Regions from separate parts of the Sneathiella limimaris genome, predicted to be linked through region 1. Evidence: riboswitches for the same ligand, from Rfam matches in the RefSeq annotation. Region 1 holds a riboswitch; the other holds the start of a gene.

Region 1 (12,025 bases):
CCTCACCAAAGAAATTGACGACAAACAAGCGATCATCCGCAACCTGCAAGCAGAACTGGATGAAAAGACGGAAGCGCTCGCCGCTGCCCGCGCTGAACAAAACAGTCTGGAACAGCAACTGGCTGCTGCCACGCGCGAGAAAGAACGCCAGGAAAGCAAACTTTCTGAAATCGAAAAAGAACGGCTTGTTCTTAAAAATAGCCTTGAACAGCTGGAGAAAAATGAACCGGTTGAGGCGGAACTGAAAACGGCCCTTGAGAAATCCCAAAATCTTCAAGCAGAACTGGACGGACTGGAAAGCCAAAAGGCAGAACTGGATCAAGCGGAAAAAGACGCACGGAACCAGCTTCAGACTTCTGAGAAAAGTCTTGCTGCAACGGAGGCAGAGATCAAAGCGATCAAGAGCCTATTGGCGGCGTCTGATCAAGGAGAATGGACGGGAGTTGCTGAAGGTCTGGACGTAACTGCAGGTTACGAGACGGCGCTTGGTGCCGCGCTTGGCGATGACCTGGATGCTCCAACGGATGCGGATGCACCCGGATATTGGAGCGGCGCAGCAAAACCGGATCAAGGCTTTGCCGACAAAGTTGAGACACTAGACCAATTTGTGAAGGGTGAAAGTGCGCTAGCGGCCAGACTGTCGCAAATTGCGGTCGTTGATCCAAGTGATGTGGACGCTATTGTTAAAAGCCTGAAACCCGGACAGCGGGCTGTCACCAAAGAAGGTGATCTTTATCGCTGGGATGGGTATCGGCAAAAAGCCGGGAGCAAATCCGCTGCAGCTCTTCGTCTGGAGCAGAAAAACCGGCTACAGGATTTAGAAGAAACACAGCGGACACAGGAAGCTGCAAAAGATCAACAGGCTGAAAAACTTTCTGTTGCCGAAAGTAATGCCCAGGAGGTTAGAACCCAGGAGAAGGAAATCCGGCAATCACGAAGAGCTGTTGAGGAAGAGCTCAATCGCTTGCGCGCCCGACAAGCCGAACAGCAGCGCGCAGTTGCTACCAAGACCAGCCGACTGCAGGTCCTCAACGAACAAGTAGAGGCCCTCACTCAAGATATCAGCGACACTAAATCCCGCCAGAGTGAACTGACCCGCCAACAGGCAGAGATGAGCGATCCTGGTGAAGGACAAGCGGATCTGGACAGATTGAGAAACACCTTGCGGGAAAAACGCGAAGAGGCTGCCCGCACCCGATCAGACCTGGACCGAAAACTTCGTGATGCGGCGATCCGCAAAGACCGGATCAAATCCGCGACTCAGGAGCGGGAAAACTGGATCCGTCGATCCAGTGGCATGGCAGATCATTTTGCCCAGTTGGAAATCCGCTTTTCCAGCACTGATCAGGAACTAAAAGATCTGGAAACCAAGCCGCAAGAGCTTGAACGCCTGCGCGGCGAGTTGATGGATGAAATGGCCCGGGCAGAAGGCAAGCGCACGACTATTCGTGAACAGGTGGCAGAGGCCGAATCAGTTCTTGCCCAATGTGACGCTGCACTTCGTCAGGCACAGGACTCGCTGGCAACCTGCCGCGAAGAGCGGGTTCGCTATCAAGCCGATGTAGAACATAGCGAGGATATCCTGAAATCCCTGGCTGAGCAGATCCATGAAAAGCTGGAATGTATGCCTGACAAGATCAAGGAAGCCGGCGGCATTGAGGAGGGAGAAGAGATTCCCCCCGTTGATGTCAGTGAACGGAAAGTTGAGCGGCTGAAGAAAGAACGCGATGGCATGGGTCCTGTGAACCTGCGAGCGGAAATCGAAGCCAAGGAAGTAGATGAGCAGCTCACTACCCTTTTGGAAGAGCGTGCCGATCTGGAAGCCGCCATCTCCCGCCTGCGGCAAGGTATTGCCAGCCTTAACAAAGAAGGTCGGGAGCGGCTCCTCAACGCTTTCAAACAGGTAGATTCTCATTTTCAGGATCTGTTCAAGCAGGTGTTCGGCGGGGGTTATGCTCATCTGAAACTGACGGAATCAGAGGACCCACTGGCTGCAGGACTGGAAATTATGGCCAGTCCGCCTGGCAAACGCCTTCAACTTATGTCGCTTTTATCCGGTGGGGAACAGGCATTAACAGCAGTTGCCTTGCTCTTTGCCGTGTTCCTCACCAACCCAGCACCTATTTGTGTACTGGATGAGGTGGACGCCCCACTGGATGATGTGAACGTTGAACGCCTGTGTAACCTGCTGGATCAACTGGCAAAAAATTCCGAGACGCGCTTCCTTGTCGTCACCCATCACCCCATTACAATGGCCCGGATGGATCGGCTGTTCGGGGTTACGATGGCTGAGCGGGGAATCTCTCAACTGGTTTCAGTTGATCTGCAACGAGCCCGCCTGATGACAGAAGAGCCAGTCTAGGGACGAAGAAAGGCTGAAACTCCGCCATTTTGGGCTTTCCACAATGGTTCATTTTTCGGTGTCGTTTGCACCTTGACAGCCCGGGAGGCAGAACGTATGTTTCCCGCGCTTTGAGTAGGGGGAACACAGATGATGTTAAATTTTCGTGAATGTGGCGAAAATGACAGACTCTGACCCGGACGAGAAGAAAGAATTCAAGGCTCGACTTGAGAAAGCCCGCAAGGAACATGTAGAAAAGTCCTGGGACGGGAATTTGAAAGTTGAGCAAGGCAGTGCGTTAGGACGAGCCTGGCGTCTCTCGGTTGAGATGATAGCGGCTCTGATTGTATGCGGTGTTTTTGGCTGGATGCTCGACAATTGGTTGGAGACCCGGCCTATATTTTTGTTAGTGTTTGTTGTGATTGGCATGATTGTTGGCGTTTATAACGTAATCAAGGTTGCCACTCGAATGAACCAGGCAAATATTGATGAATAAGGGGAGTGGGCAACTGCTTCTCTTTGTGCGAAAAACAGATAAGCGGGATTAAGTATCGTGGCAGAAGGTCAGGGACTCCATATCGACCCGATGGGGCAATTCCAAATCAAACGATTTGTCGAATTGGAAGCATTTGGTGTTGATTACTCTTTTACCAATTCCTCATTGTTCATGCTGATCGTTATTGCAGCGATTACTGTCTTCCTGACATTCAGCATGCGCGGCCGGGCCATGGTTCCGGGTCGCCTGCAATCCGTTGCTGAACTTTCTTATGAATTCATTGCCAATATGCTGAAGGAAAATGTGGGGTCCGAAGGACGCAAATACTTCCCCTTCATCTTCTCTGTCTTCATGTTCGTCCTCTTTGCGAACCTGATCGGCATGATCCCTTACAGCTTCACAGTGACAAGTCATATCGTTGTGACTTTCGCTTTGGCATTGACTGTCTTCATTCTGGTAACCATCGTTGGCATCGTGCGCCACGGGTTCAAATTCCTGACCCTGTTTGCGCCATCCGGAGTTCCGATCTTCCTGATGCCGATCCTGGTTCCCATTGAAGTGATTTCCTACTTTGTCCGCCCAATCAGCCTTTCTGTTCGTTTGTTCGCCAACATGCTGGCGGGTCATGCGCTCTTGAAAGTATTTGGTGCGTTCGTGGTTGGACTTGGTTGGTTGGGAGGCTGGCTGCCGCTTGCCTTTATCGTGGGCCTGACAGGCCTTGAATTCCTGGTTGCATTCCTGCAGGCCTACGTATTCGCAATCCTGTCTTGCCTGTACCTGAACGATGCAATTCACCTGCATCACTGATTACTCAAAACGATTAGATTGTTCTTTAAAGAAGGAAGAATATCATGGAATTAGAAGCCGCTAGAATGATTGGTGCCGGCCTTGCAACTATCGCCCTTGCTGGTGTTGGTCTGGGTCTGGGTAACATCTTCGGATCTTACATCTCAGGTTCTCTACGCAACCCAGCAGCTGCACCAAAAGTATTTGGTAACGTTCTGCTCGGCTTTGCTCTGACAGAAGCTGTTGCTCTGTTCGCACTGGTTATCGCTCTGATCATCCTGTTCGTTTAATCTCTTTAACCTCATCGTTAAAGAAGACTTGAACACTAGGATTTAGGAACGGTTATGCCGCAATTAAATATTGCAGACTTTCCTCCACAGCTTGTGTGGCTGGTAATCTCCTTCGTGATCTTATACATCATGATGGCGAAGGTTGCTGTGCCACGCATCTCTGAGGTTCTGGAAAATCGTCAAGACCGTATTGCCCGGGATCTCGATGAAGCCAAGCGCCTCAGCGAGGAATCCGACAAGGCAAAAGCGGATTATGAAGCTGCACTGGACAAAGCCCGGAGCGAGGCACATGCCATGGTTTCCGAGCTGAAAGCTGACCTTGCTAAAGAGCAGGAAGCTAGCCAGGCCGATCTTGAAGCCCAATTGGCCGAAAAAGCCAAAGCTGCGGAAGCCAGTATCGCATCTGCACGGGAAACAGCACTGTCCAACGTTCGGACAATCGCTGGTGAGGCCGCGAAAGCGACTGTTGCCAAGCTGATTTCTGTGGAAGTCACTGACAAAGATGTTGAAGCTGCTGTGGAAGCAAATGCGAAAGGACGTGCCTAATGCATTATGATGCTTTTTGGGTCGCCGTCGCATTCTTCATCTTCTTGGGTGTACTTGTGTACTTCAAAGTACCAGGTGTCATTGCCAAGCAGTTGGATGCCCGCGCAGATCGGATCAAAAACGAGCTGGAAGAAGCACAGCGCTTGCGTGAAGAAGCACAAGCCATGTTTGCCGATTACCAGCGCCGTCAGCGTGATGCCCTGGCAACTGCCGAGGAAATCGTCGCTAAGGCTAAGGAAGATGCTGAAATCATCCGCAAGGAAAGCGAAGCTGAGCTTGCAGCTGCCCTGACACGTCGTCAGGAACTGGCTGAAGCCAAAATTCGCCAGGCGGAAGAAAAAGCTCTGTCAGAAGTCCAGAACGTTGCCGTTGAGATCTCCATCGCAGCTGCTGAAAAGCTGATGAAGGACAATCTCAAAGCCAAGGAAGCTGGTGCGCTGATTGATCAATCTATCAAGGATCTGGGTTCCCAATTGAACTAAATTCGGTGTTCCCGTCAAAGAACAGCCCCGCAAGGTTTACCTCGCGGGGTTTTTTCTTGCCTGAATACAAGTCCCCCCTGCCCCGACACTCACGCACAAAAAAAGCCCCGCTATCTGCGGGGCTTTTCTCGTTTCTTTGATCTGACCGAGGATCAGGCTGCGTCGTTTTCCGCACTCCAACGGAGGATTGGTTTACGGGCAGCAGCCGTTTCATCAAGGCGACGACGCGGTGCAAAGTGCGGTGCCTGCTTGAAGAAGTCCGGATCATTGCTGGTCTTTGCTTTCTCAATGAGATGGCGAAGACTACCAATAAAGAGATCCAATGTTTCCTTGGTTTCGCTTTCTGTTGGCTCGATCAGCATGGCGCCATGCACGACCAGTGGGAAATACATGGTCATAGGATGATAGCCCTCATCAATCATTGCCTTGGCGATATCAAGGGTGGTCACCCCTGTATCCTTCAAGGTGCTGTCATCGAAGAGCGCTTCATGCATGCAAATCCCATCGAACGGTGAATGCAGCAGATCGTTCAAGCCGACCCGAACATAGTTGGCGTTCAGAACTGCATCCTCAGCAATCTGGCGAAGGCCATCTGATCCATGGCTCAGCATATACGCCATAGCCCGGATAAACATACCCATCTGTCCATGGAAAGTCTTCATCCGGCCAAAGCTTGCCGTGGCATCGCCGCTGACATGCTCCTGTAGCCCATAGCCATCCTTGCCATTGACGACATAGGGAACCGGCGCAAAGTCAGCCAATGCCTCAGAGAGTACAACAGGACCAGAACCCGGTCCGCCGCCGCCATGAGGCGTGGAAAAGGTTTTGTGCAGGTTGATATGCATGGCATCCACACCCAGGTCACCCGGCCGTGTCCGGCCCAGAATGGCGTTGAGGTTGGCACCATCGCAATAGAAGTACCCACCGGCAGCGTGAACCAAATCTGCGATTTTCTTGATGTCATTTTCAAAAAGACCACAAGTGTTCGGGTTGGTCAGCATGACACCCGCAACATCAGGTCCGAGGGCAGCTTCAAATGCCTCCAGATCCATCCGGCCGTCTGCACGGGCAGGCACTGATTCTACCTTATACCCACAAAGAGCAGCCGTTGCCGGGTTGGTGCCATGAGCTGATTCAGGGACCAGAATACGGGTCCGGCTTTCGCCCTTGGCATCATGAGCGGCCCGGATTGCCATCACACCGCAGAGTTCCCCATGGGCGCCCGCGGCAGGTGACATGGCAACGGCAGGCATGCCGGTGATGGTCTTTAGCCAATGGCCAAGATCATCAATCAGTTCCAGCGCCCCCTGAACGGTGCTGACAGGCTGCATAGGATGAATATCCCCAAGACCTTTCATGCGTGCCGCTTTTTCGTTAATGCGGGGGTTGTGCTTCATGGTGCAGGAGCCAAGCGGATAGAACCCGGCATCAATAGAATAATTCTGGCGGCTCAGACGCACGTAATGGCGAAGGACCTGAGGTTCCGACAGATCTGGCAATTCAGGATCTTCGGGGCGTTCAAGTCCACCAAGGCGGTTCTTCACCTTCTTAGGCGCACGCAGGTCAACTCCAACGCGTCCCTTGACCCCTTGCTCAAAAATCAGTGGCGTTTCGAGGTTGAGGGCTTTGTTACCTGTAAAGGTCCCATCCAGATCCACATTGCCAGAAGTGCCTTCAGGCCGGGTTGGACGTCCAACATTATTCAGCATTGGCGATCTCCTTCAGTGCGGCAACCAACTGGTCCACTTCTTCATCTGTATTCGTCTCTGTCACCGTAACCAGCAGCAGATTTTCAAAAGCAGCTTCACCCGGAATCAGACGGGAAACAGGGACGCCGCCCAGAATTCCCTTATCAGCAAGTGCCTCAACCGCTTTCTCAGCAGAGCCCGGCAGCTTGACCGTGAATTCATTGAAAAAACTGTCATTGAGAATTTCAAGGCCAGCAGCTTCCAGCTTTTCAGCCGCCGTGACGGCTTCGCCGTGGTTGATCTCAGCCAGTTGTTTAAAGCCAGATTGACCAAGGAGGCTCATGTGAATACTGAAAGCCAGTGAACAGAGACCAGCGTTGGTACAAATGTTACTGGTCGCTTTTTCCCGGCGGATATGCTGCTCCCGCGTTGACAGGGTCAACACAAAGCCACGGTTGCCTTCCTGGTCAACCGTTTCACCGCACAGACGGCCGGGCATCTGCCGCACATATTTCTGGCGCGTTGCAAAAAGACCGACATACGGTCCACCGTAGGACAGGGCCACACCAATGGACTGGCCTTCGCCCACAACGATATCGGCGCCCATTTCCCCAGGTGATTTCACCAGACCGAGGGAGACGATTTCTGTGACCACAACGACCAGAAGTGCACCCACTTCATGACATTTATCGGCAAGATCGCTCAAGTCCTGGAGGCGACCAAAGAAATCCGGGTTCTGAACCACAACACAAGCAATATCTTTATCCAGGTTGGCAGTCAGATCTTCGACACCATCCAGCACAGGCGCATCAGACGCGACTTCAAACTCGGTGAACTGAACGGTTGTTTCTGTCACTTCCCGGTAATGGGGATGAAGGTTACCGGAGAGAATAGCCTTTTTCCGACGGGTCGCCCGGCAAGCCATCAGAACAGCTTCTGCGCAGGCTGTTGCCCCATCATACATAGAGGCGTTTGCCACATCCATACCAGTGATCATGGCCACTTGTGTTTGAAATTCAAACAGGGCTTGCAAGGTTCCCTGACTGATTTCCGGCTGGTAAGGCGTGTAGGCGGTTAAAAACTCAGACCGCTGGATCAGGTGATCCACAACAGAAGGAACATGGTGGCGATAAGCCCCTGCCCCAAGGAAACACGGATTTTCAGATGGCGACAGGTTCTTCAGGCCATAAGCCTGCATTTTTCTGTCCACATCCATTTCTGGTGCATGGGTCGGCAGATCCAGAAGCCCTTTCAGGCGGGCTTCTTCAGGGATATCAGCGAAGAGATCATCAACAGATCCCACACCAACCTTTTTCAGCATTTCCGCACGATCCTCGGCGGTATGCGGCATATATCTCATTAGCCAAGACCTTCCACATATTCTTTATACTCATCGGCACTCATCAGCTCGTCCAGCTCTCCGGCATCGGAGATTTTAAGCTTTGCGAACCAACCGCTGCCTTCTGCATCTTCATTGACAAGAGACGGGTTGTCTTCAAGCTCGGAATTGACCTCAACCACTTCACCGCTCACCGGTGTGTAGACGTCTGAAGCCGCTTTCACGCTTTCAACAACAGCCAGGCTGTCAGATTTACCAAGAGATTGATCCATTTCAGGCACTTCAACGAAGACAACGTCGCCAAGCTGTTCCTGTGCATAGACGCTAATGCCGATAGTTGCGACATCGCCGTCAACGGTTACCCATTCATGATCTTTGGTATATTTGATGCTCATTACTCTTTTCCCCTAAAAACCGGCCCTCAGCCGCGATAATAACGTTGCTCAACAAATGGCATTTTAACAACTTTTGCCGCCCTTGGCTTCCCGCGGACGATCAATTGAATTTCAGTTCCCACAGACGACAGTTCCAGCGGAACATATCCCATGGCGATGGGGGCCTGCAGACTTGGTGCAAAACCGCCTGAGGTCACCTCTCCGATCACATTGCCGTCCAGGTCAGCAATCTCAGTATGCTCCCGAGCAGGGGCTCGACCTTCTGGCAAGATCCCGACACGCTTCATTTTCGGCTTATTGGCAATTTCTGCCAAAATAATGTCAGCTCCTGGAAAGCCCCCCTCTTCGCGGCGCCGTTTCCCGATCGCCCAGAGGAGCCCTGCAGATACAGGTGTTGTTTCAGTTGTCAGGTCATGACCGTAAAGGCATAGCCCCGCCTCTAAACGCAAGCTGTCCCGAGCGCCCAATCCGATCGGAGCAACTTCAGTTTCGCTCAACAATTTCCGACAGAGCACATCAGCAGCGGCATTCGGAATTGAAATTTCGTATCCATCTTCGCCCGTATAGCCGGACCGGGTTACAAAGCAAGGGAAGCCCCCAATTTCCATTTCCTGGTAGGTCATGAACGGCATCGTTGCGACATCTGGATTGTAGCGGGCCAGCACTTCGGCAGCTTTAGGTCCCTGCAAGGCAACCAGAGCCCGATCTTCCAGCACCTCAACAGTGACCTCACCGGAAAGAGCTGATTTGAAATGCGCAATATCCTGATCCTTACACGCAGCGTTCACCACGACAAATAGCTCTCGCGCACTTCGGCGAGTGATGATCAGATCGTCAAGGATACCGCCTGCTTCGTTCGTCAGGAAGCTGTATCGCATTTCCCCATCTTTCAGGGACTGGATATCGCCTGGAACCAGTTTCTCAATAGCGGCAGCGGGATCATCACCGCGGATAACAACCTGGCCCATATGGGAGACATCAAACAGTCCGGCAGATTCGCGGGTCTGCAGATGCTCTTTCATAATGCCATCAGAATACTGAACCGGCATATCATAACCGGCAAACGGAACCATTTTTGCACCCAATTCCAAGTGCAAGTCATGGAGAATAGTTTGTTTTATTTCAGAAATGTCGCCCATCTCTCTCTCAGTCCGCAAAGGAGTCTAAAAGCTCCCGCAAAACTGCTGCAGGAACACCCCCTCTGTCTTATGGACCTGAGAGATTTGACAGAATCTAGAGGATCCTGCTTACCCCTTCGGTGAAATCGATTACTCGATCTGCTTTCCAGAGTTTCATCCCCCTGCGGTCCGGGTGCCTGAGAGTTTCCGGGGCGGTTGCTCCTTCGGCGTCAGGCTAACCTGACTCTCCCGCAGGGATCTTCTGTATGAATGAGGAAAGATCATAGGCATGCTTTCCTTTCTGTCAAACATCTTTAGGGTCAATGTTTCGATTTACTGCCCTAGGTTAATTAATACTGTGCTTTTTCTTCGTTTGTTTTGAATCTCGGTCTAGCGCTTACTTTGTATTAACCAATTTCAGTAATGATGCATGTCAAACGATATATACCTCCACAGTAAAACAAATCTACGGTGCCATTTAATGAGACCCTCAGTCACCCCCACAGGAACCGAAAGAGTTCTTCATACAAAAGAAATTATCGTCAGTAAGACAGATCTGACCGGTAAAATCACTTATGCTAACAAGCAGTTCCTTGAAATTTCAGGATATAGTGAGGACGAAGTCCTTGGGGTTCAGCATAACTGTATCCGGCACCCGGATATGCCTCGCTCTATATTTCAGTTTCTCTGGGATCGGTTAAAGTCCGGGAACGAGGTGTTCGCCTACGTGATCAATCTTTGTAAAGAAGGCGATCATTATTGGGTGTTGGCACATGTCACCCCGTCCATGGACGAAAGTGGAAATGTCCTTGGATATCATTCAAACCGACGGGCTGTGAACCCAGAGGTTGTAAAGAATGTCATTGCCCCAGTTTATGCACAACTGAAACAAGTTGAGAATGCTGCCAGTTCCCCAAAGCAGGGACTGGCTGACAGCATGGAGGTCCTCAAAGCTTTCATCGCCGAAAAAGGAGGAAACTACGACCGCTGGATCTTCTCTTTATAGGAGCCGGCTTTCTTGAAGCAGATCATATGATCAACCCAAGACAAGTTTCCATTGGACTTTGAAAGACTGTTACCGACATGACTATTACTACAATTGCCCTAATCGTTATTGCCTTCCTAATCCCAGCAGGGGTCGCCCTGTTCTATCGCTCTAAAGCTGTTAAAGCTGCCAAAGAGCGGGACAATATGCTTCTTATGCTGGAATCAAGAGCGTCTGACTATGATGCCACTTCCGCAGTCGCATCTGGTACCGGCAGCATACTTGAGGAACTTTCCAGAACCGCAGAGGTCTGCAAAACTATATCCGAGGGGAATTTTGAGGCCCGGATCCTTAATATTGATCCGAGTGGCCCACTCGCCAACTTGCAGTGGTCTGTCAACGAACTGGTAGACCGCATTGACGCCTTCATGCGCGAGGCTGAAGCCTCCATGCAGCATGTAGTTGACCAGAAATACTACCGGAAAATCCTTGAATTCGATATGTCCGGATCTTTCAAGAAAACAGCTAACCGGATCAACGCCTGCACAACGTCTTTCGATGAGCGAACCAAACAGTTCGAGACAGTTATCCTGCAGTTCGAACAACAAATTGGTTCTGTTGCACATGCAATCTCAGAAAGCTCAAGAACCGTTCAAGGATCTGCCCACAACCTTTCAGATAATGCGGGTAGCACTGCGGATCAGGCAAAACGGGTTAGCACTGCGGCCCATAGTGCTTCTCAAGCGGTACAGACAGTGGCAAGTTCTGCAGAAGAAATGGCAGCCTCCATTCAGGAAATCGGCCGCCAGATCCAGCATTCCATGAACAATACCAATACTGCACGTGAAACAGCGCAAAGCGGCAATATCAAGATTAAAGGCCTTGCTGATGCTGCCCAGTCTATCGGTGAAGTGGTCAAACTGATTGAAGATATCGCCAGCCAGACTAACCTTCTCGCACTGAATGCGACAATTGAGGCTGCTCGTGCAGGTGATGCCGGCAAAGGCTTCGCCGTTGTTGCCAATGAAGTGAAAAACCTGGCGAACCAGACAGCTAAAGCGACAGAAGACATCAGTCGCCAGATCGTTGACATTCAGGCAGCGACCACTGATGCGGTTCAATCCATGGATACAATCAACGCATCTATCGAAGACATCAACAACGCGGTTCAGACCATTGCCACCGCGGTTGATGAGCAAAGCACTGCAACGAGGGAAATTTCACAAAGCGTTCTGAGCGCTTCCAACAACACTGAGGAAGTCTCCCAGAATATTGCAAGTGTCGAAAGTTCAGCAGATCAGACATCGTCCACTAGCAATGCCTTGTTACAGGAAGCCACAGGCCTTCAGAACAAATCCGAAGAGCTGGAACACAATGTGGCAGGCTTCCTCTCTCAGGTTCGAAAAGTCGTTTGATAGAGCCAAACCAACAGCAAAAAAACCCGCCGAAAGGCGGGTTTTTTATTGCTTAATGAATAAGTCTTAGCGGATTGTCTTCCGGTTATATTCCAGCTGTTCACCTGATAACTGGAACCCAATTACAATGGCATAGTCCGCACC
Region 2 (12,025 bases), on a different contig from region 1:
CGGATCTTCCCTAGCCTGCCAAGCCCAATATCCGCGACGCCGCCCCCTCTTCGCCGATAAGATACATGGATATGTTCACATGATAAGAAGTCATCAAGATCCAAAGACGTTTGGCTTGCCAGTGGATGATTATGAGATACAGCACAAACTTGATGATCCTGCATTAATGGAATTTGGTGAATATTTTCCTCTAGTGGCATTGGGATATCAATCGCAAAATCCACTTCATTGGCCGCAAGCTTCGTTGGAATACTGACACGTTCCAACTGAAAAACCTGAACCGACAAGTTTGGTGCCTCAGCTCTCAATCGCTTAACAAACTCTGGAACAATAATGGTTTCAGCGATATCACCAGCACTTAACCTGACTACTTTTTCTGCACGTATTGGGCTGAATTCCTGCTCTTCTCTTATTGAGCCCTGCATCAATTTCAAAGCACCTCGGATAGGCCCGATAAGCTCCTCGGCTCTAGCAGTGGGGTTCATCCTTTTATCAACATGAATAAAAAGAGGGTCATCGACCAGATCCCGAAGTCGCGCCAAAGCATTGCTGACGGCGGGCTGACTTTTATTTAATTGCTCTGCCGCTCGCGTGATGCTTCCGGTTTCATAAATCACCTGAAAGACTGGAAACAAGTTCAAATCGATTTTCTGTAAATCCATAATTATTCACTTTATCAATACTTATATATAACTAGTATAAATTTTATTTATGGATTTGACAGCAATATACTGCTCGCAATTTCAATTCCAAAAGAGGAACACGATGAGCAGTAAAGCTGAAGACCTAAAATTACGTGTAGAAGCCTTTATGAATGAACATGTTTATGCAGCTGAAGCTGCGTACCATGATCATGTTGAGAATTCCGGTGATCGGTGGAGCATCCCGCCAATTATGGAAGAGCTAAAAGAAAAAGCTAAATCCCAAGGCCTTTGGAATCTCTTTTTGGCTGAATTTGATGAGTATGGCTCAGGCCTCACCAATCGGGAATATGCGCCTCTCGCTGAACTTATGGGACGCTCACAGATTGGAGCCGAATGCTTTAACTGTAGCGCACCTGACACAGGAAATATGGAAGTGTTAGCGCGCTACGGTACGGAGGAACAAAAGGAAAAGTGGCTTATTCCACTTTTGAACGGTGAAATTCGCTCCGCCTTCGCAATGACCGAACCTGCTGTGGCTTCATCTGATGCTACCAATATTGAGTGCTCTATTGTTCGTGATGGTGACGAATATGTCATCAACGGTCGCAAATGGTGGATCAGTGGTGCGCCCGATCCGAGATGTAAAATCTTTATCCTCATGGGGAAAACAAATCCTGATGCAGCTAGGCATCAACAACAATCCCAAATCCTTGTTCCCAGAGACACACCTGGTGTTACCATTATTCGTCCAATGAAAGTTTTTGGCTCTGATGACGCGCCTCACGGGCATGCCGAAATAGACTTTAAAGATGTCCGCGTTCCTGTCAGTAATCTAATTGGGGAAGAAGGTGGCGGTTTTGCCATCGCTCAGGGAAGGTTAGGCCCTGGTCGAATTCATCATTGCATGCGACTGATTGGGTGTGCACAACGTGCGCTCGAACTCATGTGTCAGCGGGTTGAAAGCCGCGTCGCATTTGGCAAAAAGCTGAGTGAGCAAGGCTCAATTCGTGAAGATATTGCCAAATCTATATGCGAGATTGAGCAAGCCCGTCTCCTCACCTTCTCTGCAGCAGAGAAAATGGATCGCGGTACCTATAAAGATGCAAAAGACATCATCGCCATGATTAAAATCGTTGCTCCCACTATGGCTCAGACTGTCATTGATAGAGCCATGCAGGCTCACGGTGCAATGGGTCTTAGCCAAGACACATTTTTGGCAGAAGCGTTCGCTTACGCCCGTACCATTCGCTTTGCGGATGGACCTGATCAGGTTCACATGAACTCTCTTGGAAAACAGATCATTCAAAGATACGGTCAATAAGACCCTCTGTTCCAAAAACATGATCCGATAAAAGGGCTCTTCGGAGCCCTTTTTTATTCTGCACAATAACAATAAAAGAAAAAACCCTTGTCCTAGTGGACAAGGGTTTCCAGATCGTCAGGCCATTTTATTTTTATTTATGCCTAGGCCTTGGCATCTTATTATTTCAATCCGGAAACAGGTTCTGCTGATAATGCAGCACAGTTACGGATCTTTTTGGAAGATAAGGCATCGGACTGCTTGCCTCTGTCTTGCAACAAGACACCTTCCAAATCACTGACAGTTTCCTCTCAAAGAGAAATAGGAGACAGTTTTGACCAATCCCGAGTCTTTCCGCCCAGTTCGTTGATCTGGTTCCGATATTAACAATGTTTTTTCGAAATGACAAATTGTCATTTTTGACATTTCATCATTTTTTAACCCTTCAAGCAATTCAATTACCGAAACACTCTATTTTTCATACATTTAGTTACCCAAATCCAATTATAAATTTTCCAATAAATTCAAACCTGATTTTCTAACCATCTGGTCAATTTTTCTATATAAGAGGGATAAGAAATCTTATTTCACCACAATAAAGTGTATCTCAACATTCCAAAACTCAGCAAAACTGTACTTTTTCATTGATTCTATCATTCATGAATGTTTTTACTCTGATTTCTCGCCCTCCCCAACTTACATCTAACCGGCATAAACTTGCCGCGCGGCAAAATTGGCCTAGATAGATCAAGATAGTTTTTACCCACGTTACTTTAGTTACAGATCCGTCTGCATCGTTTCCGTCGATCGGTCAGAGATAGAGAATCCCACTCAAATCTTTGAGTTCAAAAGGTTTCACCTACTTCCGACAGCACAAACAAAGGAAAATGATGCAACCGGGCTACGATTGGCACGAAGACTGCAAAGAGTGTGGCATGTAATTTTATTCATGGAGGAAGAAGTGCTTCACACACCCCAACTCAACCAATCAGTACCAAATCGTTTTGAGCAGCGGGACTCCTATCGGGTTTCCAACCCAGTCCTTCAGGTAGAGATTGATGGAACATATTACACGACGGTAAACTGGTCTCTAAACGGTCTGCTCATTGACGGTTTGATCAAGGGTGTAGATCTAGATAGCGATGTGTCTGGAACTTTTGGTCCTAATCAATCACCAGAAATCTGTCGCTTCGCAGGCCGCATAGTCCGTATCGATCTAAAGAGCAAACAAATGGCAATCGAGTTGGATGGCTGCAGCAAAGAAGTGGCCGCCTTACTTCCGTTTTGGGTTCTCAAATACGGCACTAAGTAGATCAGCAGAGCTTGGCAACGGTGGCAGTTCGCCACCGTATACGTCAGGTCATAAGACTGTTAACCTTCTCAATCACAGTTTGGCGTCCTTGTGTCCAATTGCCCATCGCTAACATCTCAGACACGCCCTTTGAATTCGCACGAGCCTGCTCATTCACCAATGCCTTTTCCAGAAGTTTTGTAAACTTTGCTTTTTCTATCGTTTGCTTAATTGCTAGCGCCACGCCATGGCGAGCCATAAGGAAACTGTTTAACGCGGTTTCCGAATGATTGGGGAACGTGATTTGCGGCCGCCCTGTCATCAAACATGAGGTCGAGAGACCAGCGCCCCCTGAATGAATGACCAAGGAACTGTTGGGCAAGATCTTCGTGAGATCCCCAGGCCTATCAAGCATAGTGATCTTATCGCTTTGATACTTTTGACGCACAGCTGAGGCCGCATCTCGCAGATATACCGTTGCCTTAACATGAAGGGACTTTAGCGACTCCAGTATAAAGTTATCCCTACCAGCCTCATGGGCCATGTAGAGAAAAACTTGAGGTTCAGAGGGAAAGGCAGCAGGTTTTAGACATTCCTCTAACGGCCCGACTTGAGGCTGTTGCCGAAAACGGTCATAGGGATCTAATTGCGGGACCGTGCACACAAACTGGCCGTCAGCATCAAAAATTTCGGGCAAGACAGTCAACTGTTTGCATCCATTCTCTTTCAAGACAGAATTAAGGGAATCCATCAATGCTTTCTGAGAAACAATGGGTTTCCCTTTTGCGATTACTGCAGGAAATTCAGGAAGATGCGAAGGAGGAAGCGTGAATCCGTTTCCAATGTTTATAAGCGGATACCGGCCCCTGGCTGACATGCTCAGCGTTGGGCTATGATCAGCAATAATTACATCTGGTTTCACAAAATCTATAAGATCACACCAACCGCTTAGATAAGCAGCGAAAATCTCTCTGAAACCGAACCCTTGCCGCGCCATCACATCTGCATAAGATGGCGTTGCTAAATGCTTAATCTTTTCGGATGTCGGGTTACTCCAGAAGGGAGCTTGAACTACTTTATAGGGCCTATCCCCAATCGCTTTTTTGGATTGAACCAGGTTTCGAACAGCAAAAACGATCTCATGCCCTTGTCTTTCTAACTGATCGGCCAATCGCAACATCGGATATACATGGCCCAAATTTGCGCCAAACTCTGATCCAAACAGAACTAATCCCAAAATGCCCCCAAATTCTTGCCCAGTTAAGTCAAAGACTTTACCGAAGAGATTCAATCATTGATTATCGGGAAAAGCAAGAGACCTCCAAAGCCGAGAAAGTTATGTAATATGAAGAACCTGACTGAATTGGAAAGTCCAACCCTTCTGTTGGACCTGGAAAAAACAAAGCAAAATATCCAACGAATGCAACGGAAAATCGAGCCAATGGGAGTTTCGCTGCGGCCACATCTGAAAACCTGTAAATCTATGGATGTCGCTCGGCTCGTTGCTGAGCCCGGCGACGATACGCCTATTACTGTTTCAACAGTAACTGAGGCAGAGTATTTTTTCGACGGCGGATATCGAGATATTCTCTACGCCGTTTCAATTGTCCCCAATAAGTTACGACGACTTAAAGCCCTTCAGGATAAGGGGGCGAATATAGTTCTAATCACAAGTGATCTGGAAGGTGCAAAAACCACTGAGGCAGTTTGCCAAGAACTCCAATGCTCATTCCCTTGCCTCATTGAAATCGACTGTGATGGCAAGCGGGCGGGCCTCAAACCAACCGATCCAAAGATTATAGATCTGGCTCAGCTACTAACTCAAATGAAAGGCTTGTCCTTTGCAGGTGTGATGACCCACGGTGGTGGCTCTTACGCCGCAAAATCAATTGAAGAACTTAAAGACTTTGCTGAAATCGAGAGAAGCGCAGTTGTTACAGCAGCAACACAAATCCGTTCAGCCGGGATAGACTGCTCAATTGTCAGTATGGGATCCACCCCCTCTATTACTTTCGCCGAAAACCTGGAGGGAATAACAGAAGTCCGGGTTGGCGTGTTTGTGTTTCAAGACATGGTTATGGAAGCGCTAAATGTCTGCGAGGTGTCAGACATTGCTGTCAGCGTTCTTGCCACTGTGATCAGTCATAATAGATCAGAAAACAGGGTTTTGATCGATGCAGGAAGTCTTGCGTTATCTGCAGACCCCGGAAAACCAAACCGTCATGGGAATGTCCATTTTGGTTTGGTATGTGATGGAAAAACAGGTGTCCCGTTCCCGGATTTATTTGTGACCAGCTGCAATCAGGAGCATGGCCTTATTTCCTTGGACTTTACATCAGTATCATTTGACGATTTACCTATTGGGCATCAATTACGCATTCTTCCTAACCACGCCTGCATTACAGCAGCGGCCTATCCAGGCTATCATGTGCTAGGGTCTGACCAGAAAATTGTGGATTATTGGACAAGATGTAACGGATGGTAGTTTTCGCATCGCGACACTGAAGTGTCGTTTCTGGAGCGAAAGGCCCCAGCTCTTCGAGTTATATTCACTTGACTGCTTCCGAGGGGATGCATAGCCTGATGCAAAGTCAATAATTGACAACCTGCATATTTCTGGTGGGAGAGACCGGTTTGATCCGGCGCCGAAGGAGCAACCGCCCCGGAAACTCTCAGGCAAATGTACGGCCAGGAATTCAGGACTCTGGAGAGAGAGCTTTATGGGAATAAGCTCCACCGAAGAGGTACCCGGCTCGCCGGTAATCTTTCAGGTCCATGGACAGAGGGGGCATCTAAACCGAAGCACATATCGTGCTGCGAGCTGGAAGGGATGCCTTGATGACGAAGATTAAAAAAACTGGCCTTGGAAATGTAACACCCGTTGTACCAAGACAGTTCCGGGATCCAACACCGGTTCCAACCTCTCAGCTTGAAGTCAATATCAGTGTTACTGATCTTTACACAATAGGAATAGGTCCGTCATCTTCCCACACAGTCGGACCTATGCGCGCGGGCAGACGCTTCGCTGATCTATTAATTGCATCAAACCTGATAAACGATTGTTCGCGCATTATCGTTGAACTCTACGGCTCTCTCGCCTTAACCGGTCATGGCCATGGGACGGATATCGCCATTCTTCTTGGATTGAGTGGTGAAGCACCTTCAAAAATTGATCCTGAGAGCATTGATACCAAAATCAATGCAATTCGCACCAATCATCTGCTCCCTTTGGGTGGCCAGAAAGAAATTACCTTTTACGAAGCGGATCACCTTCTCTTCCTGAAAGATCAAATTCTGGAAGAACATTCAAATGGAATGCGCTTTTATGCCTATTCAGAGGCTGGCGAACTGCTCGCAGAGAAAGACTATTTCTCTGTAGGTGGCGGATATGTGGTCTCTCATGATGAAGGAGATAGATCCGAAACTCGCGGCCACAACATTCAACTCCCCCATCCGTTCACTTCAGCCGCTGAGCTTTTGAAAATCGGGAAAGAAAAAAATCTGACCATAGCAGAGATCATGAAAGAAAATGAAACCGCTTGGCGCAGTGAAGATGAGACAAACGAGTTTCTAGATCGTGTATCTTCGGCAATGATCAACTGCATTCAGAGAGGGTGCGACACTGAAGGCATTTTGCCTGGCGGGCTGGATGTCAAAAGGCGCGCATCGTCTCTTTACAAAGAGCTCATGGCAAACCCTGAACGGGCCTCACGAGATCCGCTAACTGTATTAGATTGGGTCAACCTCTATGCGTTAGCTGTGAACGAGGAAAACGCGGCCGGCGGCCGTGTTGTTACAGCACCAACCAATGGGGCGGCTGGCGTTATCCCCGCCGTGCTTAAATATTACCAACGATTTTGCCCCGGCGTCACAGAAGACGGTACCCGTAACTTCCTTTTAACTGCGGCTGCGATCGGCTCAATTTATAAAAAACGGGCCTCAATTTCTGCAGCTGAAGTTGGATGCCAGGGGGAAGTTGGTGTAGCCTGTTCCATGGCGGCAGGTGCATTGACGGCTGTACTTGGCGGCACCAATGAGCAGGTCGAGAATGCGGCTGAAATCGGCATGGAACATAACTTAGGTTTGACCTGTGATCCAATCGGTGGCCTGGTCCAGATACCGTGTATTGAAAGAAACACCATGGGCGCAATGAAAGCTATTAATGCTGCGCGCTTGGCACTAGCGGGGGATGGAACACATGTCGTGTCTCTTGATGAAGTGATCGAAACAATGCGGCAAACCGGAATAGACATGCTCAGCAAGTATAAAGAGACCTCTCAAGGTGGGCTCGCCGTAAACGTCGTGGAGTGCTAGCGTCTAATCTTTTTCGGCCGTAAGAATTTTTTGAACGAAATAGGGAAGCACGAAAGCAGCCTGATGAATTTCTGGACTGTAGTATCCCGTTTCTATATCCGCATCCAAAAATCTTTCCGCTAATTTACCGGTTTCGATTTTTCTAAGATCCTTATTATCCGTTGCCCAGCCAAAAGCAAGTGCGCCACCAACATAGCTGGGAATTGCGGCCATGTAGAAACTCACATCTGCAAACAGGGCACCCAACCGGTCATAGCTATTGCGAAGTTCCTCTCCTTGCACAAAAGGAACCCCATTTTGAGTCACAATCACACCACCATCAGTCAGGCAGGTTTTACAATCTGCATAAAACTCGGCTGAGTACAGAACTTCACCCGGACCGTGAGGGTCTGTGGAGTCAATAATGATCACGTCCCATTTCTGATCCGTATCCTTCACAAATTGGCAGCCATCCGCCACGATAATCTCAAGGCGGGGGTCATCAAAAGCACCATCACTGACCGTCGGCATGTATTTAGCTGATAGATCAATAACTGTTCGGTCAATATCAACTAGAGTAGCTTTAACGGTCTTATGCTTCAGCACTTGGCAAGCTGCACCGCCATCTCCACCACCGATGATGAGGACCCTTTCCACTTTCCCATGAGCAAGCATCGGGACATGGGCGAACATCTCATGATAAATAAACTCGTCATGCTCTGTCGTTTGAACAGCGCCATCCAAAGACATCACCCGGCCGAACCGATTATTTTCAAAAATCATGAGATCTTGGTGCTCAGTCTTTTCCCGATAAAGAATTTCTCCTACTTCGAGGGCCAGATTGACACCTGCGTGCAGGTCTTCGTCAAAAACTTCAATCATCCCACGACCCCTCTTTTCAGATCACTGATCTGAACTGATCCCGGATTGAAAGCGGCTTTTAGGATCGGAATACATTTATGAGGTTCAGCCTTACCGCACATAAAAATATCCAGTGCCATGTAACCCTGATCTGGCCAGCTGTGGAATGTGATATGGCTCTCAGCCAAGACCGCAACGCCCGACAAGCCATTAGGCTCGAAAGCATGAATGTGAAAATGCAGCAGCGTTGCATTAGCGGCACTGATACAATTTCGCAAAGTTTTTTCGATCAATGCAGAGTCATTAAGATGCTCAGCCTGCCATAGATCCACAATCAAATGAGTGCCGGCAAAAACCAGGCCATCCCGCTCGACAAAGTAGTCCGGCTTATCATCCCGGCTTACAGGCTGGGCAAGAGGGGTAAATTCTGTAATTTTGGACATCCTGACCTCGCCCCTGGCGTTATTGCTCAGTATAGATTTGTGGGCGCGTTATGACGAAAAACAACCTTAAACTCAAGGGAAAAAGTCATCTCATACGGAGCCGACCTTGACCGTCAGGTCCTTAGACCTCACATTAGAGTGGGGTGAGAGTAGAAAAAGGACACACAAGAATATGATCAAGGGACTACATCACAACGCCTATCGCTGTCGAAGCTCAGAGGAAACCCGAAAGTTCTACGAAGACTTCCTGGGTCTACCGCTCGTTCGGGCTTTCGAAATTAAAGAGAGTAAAACTGGCAGAGAAACAAAGGCATTGCACAGTTTTTATCAACTGGATGATGGGTCAGCACTTGCCTTTTTTGAAGTCCCACACAGTCCGTTCGAATTTAAAGATCAGCATGATTATGACCTGCATATCGCTCTGGAAGTCACAATGGATGACATGATGGCTATGTTTGAAAAAGGTAAAGCCGCCGGAATTGAAACCCGCGGAGTTGCCGATCATGGTTTTATCAAGTCAATTTATTTCCGTGATCCCAATGGCTACGTTATTGAGCTGACAGCCCCCGTGGAGCCACAACATTCAGAGGATAAAAAAGCTGAAGCCAAAGATGTGTTGGCTGCCTGGACAGCTGAACAAGCGGGATAAGACAATGCGTCTTATTTTGTGACGCGGTGAGTTGCCTTAGCGCCAAACGATCTTGCATCTAACGCTTCGGCAACTTCTGTCGCCATTTTCAGCGTCCTGACAATGACGGGCACCAAAATGGCCAACATATTGCGGTCGTTACCACGCACTTTTTGAGCTGCCCTCACCTCTTCAGTGATAGACGCCAGTAAGGGTATAAACCGGATTGCCAGCGTAATGGCCATACTCACTTTTTCAGGAGAGACCCATTTGCGAAATGGCCTTAAGACAGTTTCGATCGCTGCGACCAGGTCTGAGACCTTTGTCGTTACTGTGACAATTCCAGCCGCCAAAATTAGAACAGCAAATCTGAGAACAATGAAGGTCGCGACTTCCCACCCGATCATCAAAAACTGAATTGCAAAAATAAACGCCAACACCCAGATAGCTGGTTTCAACTGACGCCATACAATTTTCAGGGGGAGCTTGGCAGCAATTACCAGCAAAGCGATCACCCCGAGCAACCCGATCAGAACGTCAAGGCGCTCGACCTGGAATATCAGAGTTCCCAACACCACAAGAAAAACTAATTTTAATCCTGCAGGTAATTTATGGATGATCGAATTTGCGGGGTAAAAAAATCCTGTCATTGAGCGCAGAGCTCCTCGTAGGCTCCAAGAACCACCTCAGGGGGCCCATCTGCGTAAATGCCGCCTTCATGAATACAGATTACCCGATCAAAACTTTCCAACAGCTCAAGATCGTGAGTTACCATAATCACTCGCTGAGAAAGTTCTTGCACATGTTCCATGAGACGTTTCTTATTTCTCAAATCCAGGAGCGTCGTGGGCTCATCCAGCACAAGATAATTTGGCCTCATGACCAACACACCCAAAAGGGCAATCATCTGTTTTTCGCCGCCACTTAACTGATGGGTTAGCCGGTCAGCTAGATGCTCAAGCTTATAGTCCCTCAAAGTCTGATCTATTAAACTTTGGGCTTCAGTTTTGGAAAGGCCAATATTCTTCAAGCCAAAAGCCAAATCTTCCCGAACGATTGGATACACAATCTGATTGTCTGGATTTTGAAAGACAAAACCTACTCTGGCTCGGGCTCGATTTCCCTGCTGCCTTGTATCAAATCCATCAACAGAAACAGTGCCCAAGGAAGGAAGTTGTAAGCCATTTAGTAAACGGGCGAAGGTACTCTTGCCGGATCCATTGAGGCCGATAATCCCGATCCGCTGCTCCTGCAAATCAGTTGTTATTGAGTGCAAAATGTCCCGTCCATCTAGCGAGACATTTACATTCTCAAGTTTAATCATAGATCTGAATTACCTATCGGGCTTTAGGCAACTTTAGTAATCAACGGATAGGATTTTTTGGTCACCAGGATAATAGCTGTAGCTAGACCCGCTTTAATCAAATCACCCGGGATAAAGACCATGGATCCTTTTAAGACATCAAGCATTGGAACCTGAGCTGAAATTGACCACCAGGGCACGCCAAAACCGTAGAGCACAATGATGCCACCTATCACTGAAGCAAAAGCCACATGAACCATATTCAAGTTTTGCCAGAACCGTTCGACAATGATTCCAACAACAAATGATGCAGCAATAAACCCAATAACGAAACCACCGCTCGCACCAGCGAATACGGCTAGTCCGCCACGACCACCGGATAGAAGGGGTAATCCAACCGCAACCAACACGACAAATAACAGCATAGAAAGGCCGCCTCGCTTCGCCCCTAGGATACCACCAGCCAACATTGGACCCAATGACTGAGCAGTAATGGGAACACCAAATGCAGAAGCGGGAACAGGTGGGACAACACCGAGTGCCGCCATTAGCGCAGCAAAAAGTGCGATATAAACAATATCTTTGGTTGTCATTGAAACGACGCCTTTATTCTTTTGCGGTAAATTACCGGGGGTATAAATAAAATATGGCCGGTTTTAAACGCCCATTCCCCGGAATGTCCAGCTTGTTTTCGGTTTTTTTGTGACGGCTGAAGTTCAAGAAGCTAGGACCGCTTGGCAATCTCTTCCAACATAACCTCCGTCGCCCCGCCACCAATAGACTGAACCCGGGCATCCCTCACCATACGTTCAATAGCAGCTTCCCGCATATAGCCAAATCCACCATGAAACTGCTGGCAATCATACATAACCTTGTTTACCAACTCTCCGCAATAAGCTTTAACCATGGAAACTTCTTTAACGCACTCTATCCCTTGAGCATCCATCCATGCTGCATGATAAAGGAGCTGCTGCCCCGCCGCGACCTCAGCCTGACGCATCGATAATCGCTGACGAATTGCTTCCTTATCCCACAACGTTTTACCGAAGGCTTTGCGGTCTTTCACATATTGCAAAGTTATTTCCAACGCCTTTTGACATTCACCCAAGGCTTGAGCTCCCAAGACTGTCCGCTCATTCTGGAAATTTTGCATGATCGCATAAAAGCCCCGATTAACTTCCCCAAGGATATTATCCTTGTGAATGCGGACATTATCGAATACTAGCTCCGCTGTGTCAGAAGATCGCCATCCCATCTTGTTC

What was found. A riboswitch is a leader RNA that binds a small molecule or an ion and turns the genes downstream of it on or off. The one in region 1 is predicted to bind glycine.
Region 2: another riboswitch for glycine. It lies ahead of HH301_RS15740 (L-serine ammonia-lyase); the one in region 1 lies ahead of gcvT (glycine cleavage system aminomethyltransferase GcvT).

Annotation. Positions count from the first base shown of each region.
Region 1 covers NZ_JABBYJ010000001.1:1,379,295-1,391,319, reverse strand. Annotated here, with positions in the region: gene smc (chromosome segregation protein SMC) at 1-2,362, shown strand, start outside; gene HH301_RS06745 (AtpZ/AtpI family protein) at 2,523-2,837, shown strand; gene HH301_RS06740 (F0F1 ATP synthase subunit A) at 2,895-3,644, shown strand; gene HH301_RS06735 (F0F1 ATP synthase subunit C) at 3,689-3,913, shown strand; gene HH301_RS06730 (F0F1 ATP synthase subunit B family protein) at 3,968-4,459, shown strand; gene HH301_RS06725 (F0F1 ATP synthase subunit B family protein) at 4,459-4,941, shown strand; gene gcvPB (aminomethyl-transferring glycine dehydrogenase subunit GcvPB) at 5,094-6,650, opposite strand; gene gcvPA (aminomethyl-transferring glycine dehydrogenase subunit GcvPA) at 6,640-7,989, opposite strand; gene gcvH (glycine cleavage system protein GcvH) at 7,989-8,363, opposite strand; gene gcvT (glycine cleavage system aminomethyltransferase GcvT) at 8,390-9,502, opposite strand; glycine riboswitch at 9,563-9,653, opposite strand; glycine riboswitch at 9,657-9,743, opposite strand; gene HH301_RS06700 (PAS domain-containing protein) at 9,963-10,487, shown strand; gene HH301_RS06695 (methyl-accepting chemotaxis protein) at 10,565-11,881, shown strand; gene HH301_RS06690 (hypothetical protein) at 11,948-12,025, opposite strand, start outside.
Region 2 covers NZ_JABBYJ010000003.1:3,487-15,511, forward strand. Annotated here, with positions in the region: gene HH301_RS15715 (LysR family transcriptional regulator) at 1-662, opposite strand, end outside; gene HH301_RS15720 (acyl-CoA dehydrogenase family protein) at 766-1,965, shown strand; gene HH301_RS15725 (hypothetical protein) at 2,906-3,256, shown strand; gene HH301_RS15730 (glycosyltransferase) at 3,300-4,472, opposite strand; gene HH301_RS15735 (alanine racemase) at 4,581-5,720, shown strand; glycine riboswitch at 5,846-5,933, shown strand; gene HH301_RS15740 (L-serine ammonia-lyase) at 6,074-7,549, shown strand; gene speE (polyamine aminopropyltransferase) at 7,553-8,410, opposite strand; gene speD (adenosylmethionine decarboxylase) at 8,407-8,832, opposite strand; gene HH301_RS15755 (VOC family protein) at 9,005-9,481, shown strand; gene HH301_RS15760 (energy-coupling factor transporter transmembrane component T family protein) at 9,493-10,110, opposite strand; gene HH301_RS15765 (energy-coupling factor ABC transporter ATP-binding protein) at 10,107-10,784, opposite strand; gene HH301_RS15770 (biotin transporter BioY) at 10,808-11,356, opposite strand; gene HH301_RS15775 (acyl-CoA dehydrogenase family protein) at 11,488-12,025, opposite strand, start outside.